One region of the Streptomyces sp. NPDC046870 genome, then DNA from elsewhere that is predicted to be linked to it. Evidence: riboswitches for the same ligand, from Rfam matches in the RefSeq annotation. Region 1 holds a riboswitch; each other region holds the start of a gene.

Region 1 (2,193 bases):
CCTGCGGGCCCGCTCCTGGCCCAGCCGGACCAGACCGCGCAGCACCTTCAGATGCGCCTCCGTACGCCGCTGGGCGGCCCGGGCGGCGCCCAGCGGCTCCAGCAGCGTCCGCATCTCCAGCAGGTCGGCGGCCTCCTGCTCGGTCGGCTCGGCCACGCACGCGCCCGCGTGCCGGCGCGTCACCACGAAGCCCTCGGCCTCCAGGGTGCGCAGGGCCTCGCGCACGGGGACGCGTGAGACGCCGTAGCGGCGGGCCAGGACTTCCTCGGTGAGGCGGCTGCCGCGCTCGTGGACACCCGCGACGATGTCGTCCCGGATGGCCGTGCACACCGAGTGCGCCGGAATACGCATGACCGACCTCCGCCTTAATCCCCGTGAAACGTCGACGATGGACGTGTGTTCCGTGACTCTATTCCAATGAGCCGGAATTTCCGACGGCGGGCCCTAATCCATGGCTATTTTTTGGACAGCGGTCCGGCGGCCACCGGTAAAAAGGCGAAAGCCCCGGCTCGGTGAGCCGGGGCCTCGGACAGCCGTGCGGTCGGCGTCAGACGTTCACGCCGTGCTTGCGGAGGTAGGCGACGGGGTCGACGTCCGAGCCGTACTCGGGGGTCGTGCGCGCCTCGAAGTGCAGGTGCGGGCCCGTGACGTGGCCCGTGGCCCCGGACAGGCCGATCTGCTGGCCCGGGACGACCTTCTGGCCCACCGTGACCGCGATGGACGACAGGTGGCCGTACTGGGTGTACATGCCGTCGGCCATGCGGATCACGACCTGGTTGCCGTACGCGCCGCCCCAGCCGGCGGAGACCACCGTGCCGGAGCCCACCGCGTGGACGGCCGTGCCGCTGGCCGCGTGGAAGTCGATGCCGGTGTGCGCACCGGAGCTCCACAGGGAGCTGCTCGCCTGGTAGGCGGTGGAGACGTAGGAGTGCGCGATCGGGGCGACGAAGGTGTTCAGCCGCTTGCGCTCGGCCTCACGGGCGGCCCGGACCTTCTCGGCGCGGATCCTCTGCGCCCGCTCGGCCGCCGCCTTGGCCGCGGCCTCCTCGGCCGCCTTCTGCTCGGCGGCCTGCTGCTGCGCGGCGGCCTGCGCGTCGATCTCGTCGGCGACGCCCTCGGACGCGGCGACGACCGGGGTGAGGCCGGTCTGCTCCGCGGTGTTCTCGGCGGCGAGCGCCGGGGAGCCGGCGAGGGTGCCGATCACACCGGTGGTGGTGAGGGCCGCGACGCCGGCCGCCTGGGCGGTGGTCCGCTTGACCCGGCCGGGCTTGCGGTGCTTCCCGGTGGCGCACATGAACGCCATGAAGTGGCTGGTCCTTTCCTTCCCTCTCGCCTACCGGGTTAGCTGACGGGTTCGGAGCAGGAAGGTCTCCTACGGGCCTCCTCGCACTCGCGCGGACGCCCGATTCACCCCAGGGACGGTGGGTCCCCGGCTCCCCTGGCTCGCGCCGTACGGGGACTCGGCGATGACTGTCCGGTGCCGCGGGTGCGGCGCACTGCCTGACGAACAGCCCGGACGAAGCTACGCAAGCACGTTGTCAATCCTCAAACGCATCCCGGCTTTTGTAGCGCATCCCACAGGGCAGACAGGCAACCTCCGCCCCAAAACGGGCATCTGAGGAAGGGAGTGGAACACCGTGGGGCCCTGACGACCCGTAGGTCACCAGGGCCCCACGCGCGCGTGCCGTCGTCCGGCCGCCGCGGTGGCCGTCTACTCGGCCGCCACCACGGTCACTTCACCGATGCCCAGCGCCTCCACCGGCGCCTTGATCTGCGACGCGTCACCGACGAGGACGGTCACCAGGCGGTCCACCGGGAAGGCGTTCACGACGGCCGCGGTGGCCTCCACCGTGCCCGTGGCCGCCAACTGCTGGTACAGCGTCGCCTGGAAGTCGTCGGGCAGGTGCTGCTCGACCTGGTCGGCCAGCGTGCCGGCGACGGCCGCCGCGGTCTCGTACTTCAGCGGCGCCACACCGACCAGGTTCTGCACGGCGACGTCCCGCTCGGCGTCGGTCAGGCCGTCCGCCGCGACCGTGCGCAGCACCTTCCACAGGTCGTCCAGCGCCGGGCCGGTGTTGGGGGTGTCCACGGAGCCGCTGATGGCGAGCATCGCGGCGCCCGTGCCGTCCGGCGCGGACCGAAGGACCTGCCCGAAGGCGCGCACGCCGTAGGTGTAGCCCTTCTCCTCGCGCA
Region 2 (2,193 bases), on a different contig from region 1:
AGGGGACCTCGCTCTTGGTGGCTTCGAGCAAGCCTTCCTCGACAGCCGCCAATCCGGCCTGGACATCGGCTTCCAGAGCCTGGTCCCGCACGCTCAGCCCGAACGGCCCGACGACGGTCACGAGGGGTCTCCTGTCTGCTGGTGTCTGCTGGCGGTTACACGGTTTGTCGATAGGTCGCTGCCATCACTCAAGTCAGCGTATCCGGTCCTCTTTCGATCACCGATAGCGCCCACCGGTCCAGCCCGGGCGATACCGGATCATGACCGGCATGGTTTTGATCACACAGTGTGAGCGGATTTTTATCCATATAAGAGTAATCCGGACACTCCACCCTCGCCTCGGCGGCGACGCCCCGCACACGCCGGGTTCCACCATCACCCCGACTTCAGGTGCGAATCCCCTTATTCCCTCATGTCCGATTTAAAAGTGTTTGTTATTTCGTGAGTTGGGTCACGTGCCCGACGGGGCCGCCGGGCACGCCCGACCCTCGCGCACCCCTTGCCGTATCGGCGAGTTGAGGATTGGCAACCGCAAAGGATCAAGTACCTCATACGGCGTCGATCAAGGTCAAATCGCACGTTGTATGAATCCGGGCCTTGTTCCCGACATGTGCTCTCGCATACGTTCCGGGCCGTCGGGCGGACGCCGAATCCTGCCGCCGCCCGCATACCCATCGACGAACTCATTCGTACGGCAGGAGCGGGGGACCCAGGTAAGCCGCCGGTCCGGAACGGCACACGCCGCGCCGGGACGGCTAGGGGTGAAGCCATGCCTCCGTCAGGAGCACGGCAGGGCGCCTCCCCGCCCGAACCCGACAGCTCACCTCGCAGGCGTCGGAGAGGAACGCCCCCATGTCTGCTGTCGCCCAGCCCCGCCGTACCCGGAACAGCCGCCTCGTCCGCGCGCTCACCGCCGTCGGCACCGGTGCCGCCGTCCTCGCCCTGCCGCTCATCGGCGCGGCGGACGCCTCCGCGGCCCCCAGCACCACCACCACGGCCGCCACCACCCCCGCCGGCTACCCGAACAACCTCGACGGCTGGATCCGCGAGTCGCTGGCGATCATGGCCGAGAAGCACATCCCGGGCACCTACAACGGCATCCACCGCAACATCATCCGCGAGTCCTCCGGCAACCCGAAGGCCATCAACCTCTGGGACTCCAACGCCGCCAAGGGCATCCCGTCCAAGGGACTGCTCCAGGTCATCGACCCGACGTTCAACGCGTACCACGTGGCCGGAACGTCCTTCGACATCTACGACCCGGTCGCCAACATCACCGCCGCCTGCAACTACGCGGCCGCGCGGTACGGGTCCATCGACAACGTGTTCGGCGCGTACTGACCGGCACCGGCGGTCCGGCCGGGCGCCGGCCGACGACCTGACCGGGCGCTGCCGGTGTCCCCGTCAGCCGGTCGGGAAGAGTCGTTCGAGGACGACGGCGACGCCGTCGTCCTCGTTCGACAGGGTGATCTCGTCGGCCACCGCCTTCAGCTCCGGGTGGGCGCCGGCCATGGCGACACCGCGCCCGGCCCAGTCGAACATCGGGATGTCGTTGGGCATGTCGCCGAACGCGAGGGCCCGTTCGGCGGCGATCCCGAGCCGTTCCGCGGCCCGCGCCAGCCCGGTCGCCTTCGTCACCCCGCACGGCTGGAGCTCCACCGTGCCGGGCCCCGACATCGTGACCGACGCGAGCGAGCCCACCGCCGCCCGGGCCACGGCCGCCAACTCGTCGTCGGACAGGGTGGCGTGCCGCAGCAGCACCTTGCTGATGGGCGCGCACCACAGGTCGTCCCGCCGGCCGACCCGCACCGCGGGCAGTGTCGGGTGGGGCATCCGGTAACCGGGCTCGATGAGCGTGAGCCCGTCCACGCCGTCCTGGTCGACCGCCGCGTAGACCTCCCCCACCTCCGCCTCGATCTTGCCGAGCGCCGTCTCGGCCAGCTCCCGGTCCAGCCGGACGGACCACAACAGACGGTCGGTCGCGGCGTCGTAGACCTGGGCCCCCTGCCCGCACACCGCGAGCCCGGCACCGCCGAGGTCCGCGAGCAGCGGCCGCACCCGCGGGGCCGGGCGGCCCGTCACCACCAGGTGCCGGGCACCGGCCCGCGCCACCCGCGCGAGCGCGGCGAGGGACCGGTCCGAGACGGTGTCGTCGCCGCGCAGCAGCGTCCCGTCCAGGTCGGTGGCGATCAG
Region 3 (2,193 bases), on a different contig from region 1:
GCCTGCTCACCCCGGACGACTTCACCGCCGTCCCGTTCTTCACCGCGGCGCCGCTGGTCGCCGCGCCCCTGTCCTCGCTGCGCACCACCGTCCTGACCGGTCTCGTCTCCCTCGCCGCCGCCTACGCCGTGCACACCGACGCCGGGGCCCATCCCACCGTGGGCACCCTCACCGACGTGGTCACCGTCGCGACAGTCGCCCTGCTGGCCGTCGCCATCAACCGGGTGGTCCGCCGGGGCGACCGGCGGCTCGCCTCCGCCCGCGAGATCGCCGAGGCCGCCCAGCGGGCCGTCCTGCCGGAACCGGACGAGCGGATCGGCGGCTACGAGATCGCCGCCTGCTACGAGGCGGCACGGCAGGACGCGTTCATCGGCGGCGACCTGTACGCCGTACAGGACAGCCCCTACGGCGTCCGGCTGGTCGTCGGGGACGTGCGCGGCAAGGGCATGGGCGCCGTCGCCGCGGTGGCCGTGGTGATCGGCGCGTTCCGGGAGGCGGCCGAGCAGGAGGCCACGCTGGAGGCGGTCGCCGAGCGGCTGGAGCGGGCGCTGGCCCGCGAGGGCACCCGGCGCGACGGGATCGACGCCTTCGAGGGGTTCACCACCGCGGTGCTCGCCGAACTCCCGCACGGCGACGGCGCCGTACGGATCGTCAACCGCGGCCATCCGCCGCCGCTGCTGCTGCACGCCGACGGCACCCTGCGGACCCTGGCCCCGGCCGAGCCCGCGCTGCCGCTCGGCATGGGCGACCTCGGCATGTGGCCGGACCGCGCCACCGAGACCGCCTTCCCGAGCGGCGCGACCCTGCTGTTCTTCACCGACGGCCTGTCCGAGGCGCGGGACGCCCACGGCCGGTTCTACGACCCCGAACGGCGGCTCGCCGGACGCACCTTCGCCGGCCCGGCCGCACTGGTCGGCCGGCTCGCCGAGGAGGCGCGCCGGCACTCCGGGGGCGGCATGGCCGACGACATGGCGCTGCTCGCCGTGCGGCGCCCCTGACCGTCACCGCAGGTGACCGGACGACCGCCGTGCGCATAACGTCTGAGTCACCATCAAAACCGAAAGTGACTGCTGAACGAGTCCGATGCTCGGTCAACTCGCCCCTTTTGACGGGGTAGTGGCCGATAGCTCCGCTGGTGAAGACGCGAATGATCAAGCCGAACGGCTTGGAAAGTGACTGTCGGGTCTATTAACGTTCGATAACGCAGCGCGGTCGTCACAGCCGTCACAAGAGGCGGCTCCGTGCGCACGCGCCGAATCCCGCAAGGGAGCCGGGGAACCACCACCCTGGGGTGAATCACGCGAATGCCGTCGTGAACTCGCGGAGTCCACGACCGGTATACGCGCGTAGGAGACCTTCCTGCTCCGAACCCGTCAGCTAACCCGGTAGGCGAAAGGAAGGAAAGGAGTACGCCCGCGTGGCGTCCAACCGGCCTGCCCCAGAAGCCCCGTTCATACCGGCACAGCGCGAGCCCGAGACCTTCGGGTACGGCGCCTACCGCGCCGAGGAGGGCCCCTGGGAGGAGTGGAACCCCACCGAGGAGTCCGTCGCCCCGGTGCGCGGCCGGCATCGCGTCGCCAAGCAGCGCGGCGGCTTCGCGCGCAGCTCCACCGTCCTGGGCGTCGGCGTCATGGCCGCCGTCGGCGCGGGCGGCATGGCCAGCGCCAACACCGGCAAGCCGCCGGTCTCGATCTCCCTGCCGGACCTGCCCTCGGTCGGCTCCCTCTTCCACGACGACTCGGCCGACGCCCACCCGGCCGAGGCCGCCACGGCCACGCTGAGCACCGTCGGCGTGACCACGGCCGCCGGCGAGGACAGTGCCGACGCGGGCGAGGCGCTGCGCAACCGGATCATGGCCCAGGCCGAGCAGCAGCAGGGCCAGGCCGAGAGCAGGGCCACGGCCGCCGCGGTCGCCGCCGCCGAGAAGCAGAGCGCCGACGCCGCCGCCCAGGCCGAGCAGAAGGCCGCCGCCCAGGCCGCCGCGGCCAAGGAGAAGGCGGAGGCCGCCGCCGCGAAGAAGGCCGAGGAAGAGCGGCTGGCCAAGCTGGCCGAGCAGTACACGCTGCCCACCTCCTCGTACACGATCACCTCGACCTTCGGCCAGGCCGGCGGGATGTGGTCCTCCGGCTACCACACCGGCCTCGACTTCGCCGCCCCCACCGGCACCCTGATCAAGGCCGTGCACAGCGGCAC
Region 4 (2,193 bases), on a different contig from region 1:
CACCACGCCGAGCGTCAAGCCGGACAAGGCCGCCGGTGCGGACACCGGTTCGGCAGGGACCAACACCCCCAAGTCCGACAAGTCCACCGCGCCGGACGCCGGAAGCCCGCAGGGAACCGGCAGCGCGCCCACCGTCACCCCGGACGCCGGTGTCGCGGACAACCCCCAGCAGGCCGCCGGTTCCTGGAGCCTGGTCGACACCGGGTCCCTCGGCGGCGGACGCCACCGGGGCGTGAGCGCGGACGAGGGCGGCGCGGACGAAAGCATGACAAACGGTCAGAAGCCCGTGTCCTCTGGTCGGCACGCCTCCCGTGAAACGGACACGTACACCGTCCGTCAGGGCGACACCCTCGCCTCCATCGCCGACTCCCTTGAGGTCGACGGCGGATGGCGCGCGCTGTACACCGGCAACAAGAAGGCCATCGGGACCGACCCGAATCACATCAGTGCCGGTCAGACCCTGGAAGTCGGGGGCGAATCGGGCGGGAAGTAGGGGGAGTTGACGTCCCGCTTAACGCCCTAATGTCCGATTTGGCGAAAGTGTGGGATGAGTCTCAGAAGCCCTGATCGTCTTTGAAATTCCGCGGATCGCGTGTCTACGGTCGTGATCGCTCGTCACCACGAGCCCCGGCAGCCGCAACGCCGAATCCTGCCAGCGGTCGCCCGGGAACAGTCGTCGCGTCAAGCGCCGTAGGCAGGAGCGGGGGACCCAAGGTAGGCGCCGGGCCCGGCAGTTGATGCCGGAACCGGCTCGGGGTGAAGCCGCACCCGCGTGAGCGGAGTGCGGCCGGGCAACTCAACCGGCCCGAACCCGACAGCTCACCTCGCAGGCGTCGGTGAGGGGATCGATCCATGCTGTTCTCCAGCAAGGGCAAGCACCGTCGTCCGTCCAAGGCCGTCCGCGCCGTCGCACTCGCCGGTGTCACCGGTGCCGCCGTCGCCGCTCCGCTGATGGCGGCCGGCAACGCCTCCGCGGCCACCGCCTCCCAGTGGGACGCGGTCGCCCAGTGCGAGTCCGGTGGCAACTGGTCCATCAACACCGGCAACGGCTACTACGGCGGTCTGCAGTTCTCCGCCTCCACCTGGGCCGCGTACGGCGGCACGCAGTACGCGGGCACCGCCGACAAGGCGAGCAAGGCGCAGCAGATCGCCGTCGCCGAGAAGGTCCTCGCCGCTCAGGGCAAGGGCGCCTGGCCGGTCTGCGGCACGGGCCTGTCCGGCACCCCGTACAACGGCTCCGCGCCGAGCACCTCCACCCCGAGCACCTCCACCGGCTCGGGCGGCTCCACCGGCTCGGGCGGCTCCACCGCCACCCGCTCCACCGGTGAGCAGGCCGCCTCCCGCTCCGCCGAGCGTCCGGCCGCGAGCGCGAGCAAGGGCCAGAGCAAGACCGTCACCACCCCGACCGGCAAGAAGGTCAAGAAGGGCGACGGCGAGTACAAGGTCGTCACCGGTGACACCCTCAGCTCCATCGCCGTCAAGCAGCACGTGCGGGGCGGCTGGCAGAAGCTGTTCGAGCTGAACAAGGACATCGTCGAGGACGCCAACCTGATCTACCCGGGTCAGCAGCTGCACCTCAAGTAAGACCCCGGCCCGGGCCCGCGTCCGCGCGCGGGCCGCGCCGACGGCCCCGGCGGGCCGTACCCCCGTCCCCACGGGCTCCCCGCCCCGGTGCGTGTTCCCCCGTACGCACCCGGGCGGGGCTTTTTTGCGTCCAGTGGCCCCTGAAGCCTTTGTTTCGGCGAGAAACAAAAGGTACCGTCGGCTTGTCCACGGGACGGTCGGTCGGTGGCCGGCGCCCCCGGGACGGTTAGGCTCTAGTCGCAAGGCACAGCCGTAAGGCACACCGCCCCGCACTTCCAGCGTCACATCCAAGAAGGAGATGCTCGTGCCGTCCATCGACGTCGTCGTAGCCCGGGAAATCCTGGACTCCCGAGGCAACCCCACGGTCGAGGTCGAGGTCGGCCTCGACGACGGCAGCACGGGTCGTGCCGCCGTCCCGTCCGGCGCCTCGACCGGCGCCTTCGAGGCCATCGAGCTCCGCGACGGCGACCCGAACCGCTACCAGGGCAAGGGCGTCGAGAAGGCCGTCCTCGCCGTGATCGAGCAGATCGGCCCGGAGCTGGTCGGTTACGACGCCACCGAGCAGCGCCTGATCGACCAGGCCATGTTCGACCTGGACGCCACCGACAA

The links. Region 1 has a riboswitch for cyclic di-AMP ahead of AB0946_RS29250 (M23 family metallopeptidase). Riboswitches for the same ligand answer to the same signal wherever they lie in the genome.
Positions count from the first base shown of each region.
Region 2: linked by a shared signal. The riboswitch ahead of AB0946_RS08190 (transglycosylase SLT domain-containing protein) and the one ahead of AB0946_RS29250 (M23 family metallopeptidase) in region 1 are both predicted to bind cyclic di-AMP.
Region 3: linked by a shared signal. The riboswitch ahead of AB0946_RS34010 (M23 family metallopeptidase) and the one ahead of AB0946_RS29250 (M23 family metallopeptidase) in region 1 are both predicted to bind cyclic di-AMP.
Region 4: linked by a shared signal. The riboswitch ahead of AB0946_RS11495 (transglycosylase family protein) and the one ahead of AB0946_RS29250 (M23 family metallopeptidase) in region 1 are both predicted to bind cyclic di-AMP.

Region 1 covers NZ_JBEYXM010000017.1:82,751-84,943, forward strand. Annotated here, with positions in the region: gene AB0946_RS29245 (GntR family transcriptional regulator) at 1-351, opposite strand, end outside; gene AB0946_RS29250 (M23 family metallopeptidase) at 548-1,303, opposite strand; cyclic di-AMP (ydaO/yuaA leader) riboswitch at 1,316-1,476, opposite strand; gene AB0946_RS29255 (pitrilysin family protein) at 1,712-2,193, opposite strand, start outside.
Region 2 covers NZ_JBEYXM010000002.1:815,067-817,259, forward strand. Annotated here, with positions in the region: gene AB0946_RS08185 (polyprenyl synthetase family protein) at 1-121, opposite strand, end outside; cyclic di-AMP (ydaO/yuaA leader) riboswitch at 666-847, shown strand; gene AB0946_RS08190 (transglycosylase SLT domain-containing protein) at 853-1,341, shown strand; gene AB0946_RS08195 (HAD family hydrolase) at 1,405-2,193, opposite strand, start outside.
Region 3 covers NZ_JBEYXM010000024.1:97,912-100,104, forward strand. Annotated here, with positions in the region: gene AB0946_RS34005 (PP2C family protein-serine/threonine phosphatase) at 1-998, shown strand, start outside; cyclic di-AMP (ydaO/yuaA leader) riboswitch at 1,241-1,406, shown strand; gene AB0946_RS34010 (M23 family metallopeptidase) at 1,418-2,193, shown strand, end outside.
Region 4 covers NZ_JBEYXM010000004.1:86,230-88,422, reverse strand. Annotated here, with positions in the region: gene AB0946_RS11500 (transglycosylase family protein) at 1-493, shown strand, start outside; cyclic di-AMP (ydaO/yuaA leader) riboswitch at 677-848, shown strand; gene AB0946_RS11495 (transglycosylase family protein) at 853-1,584, shown strand; gene eno (phosphopyruvate hydratase) at 1,883-2,193, shown strand, end outside.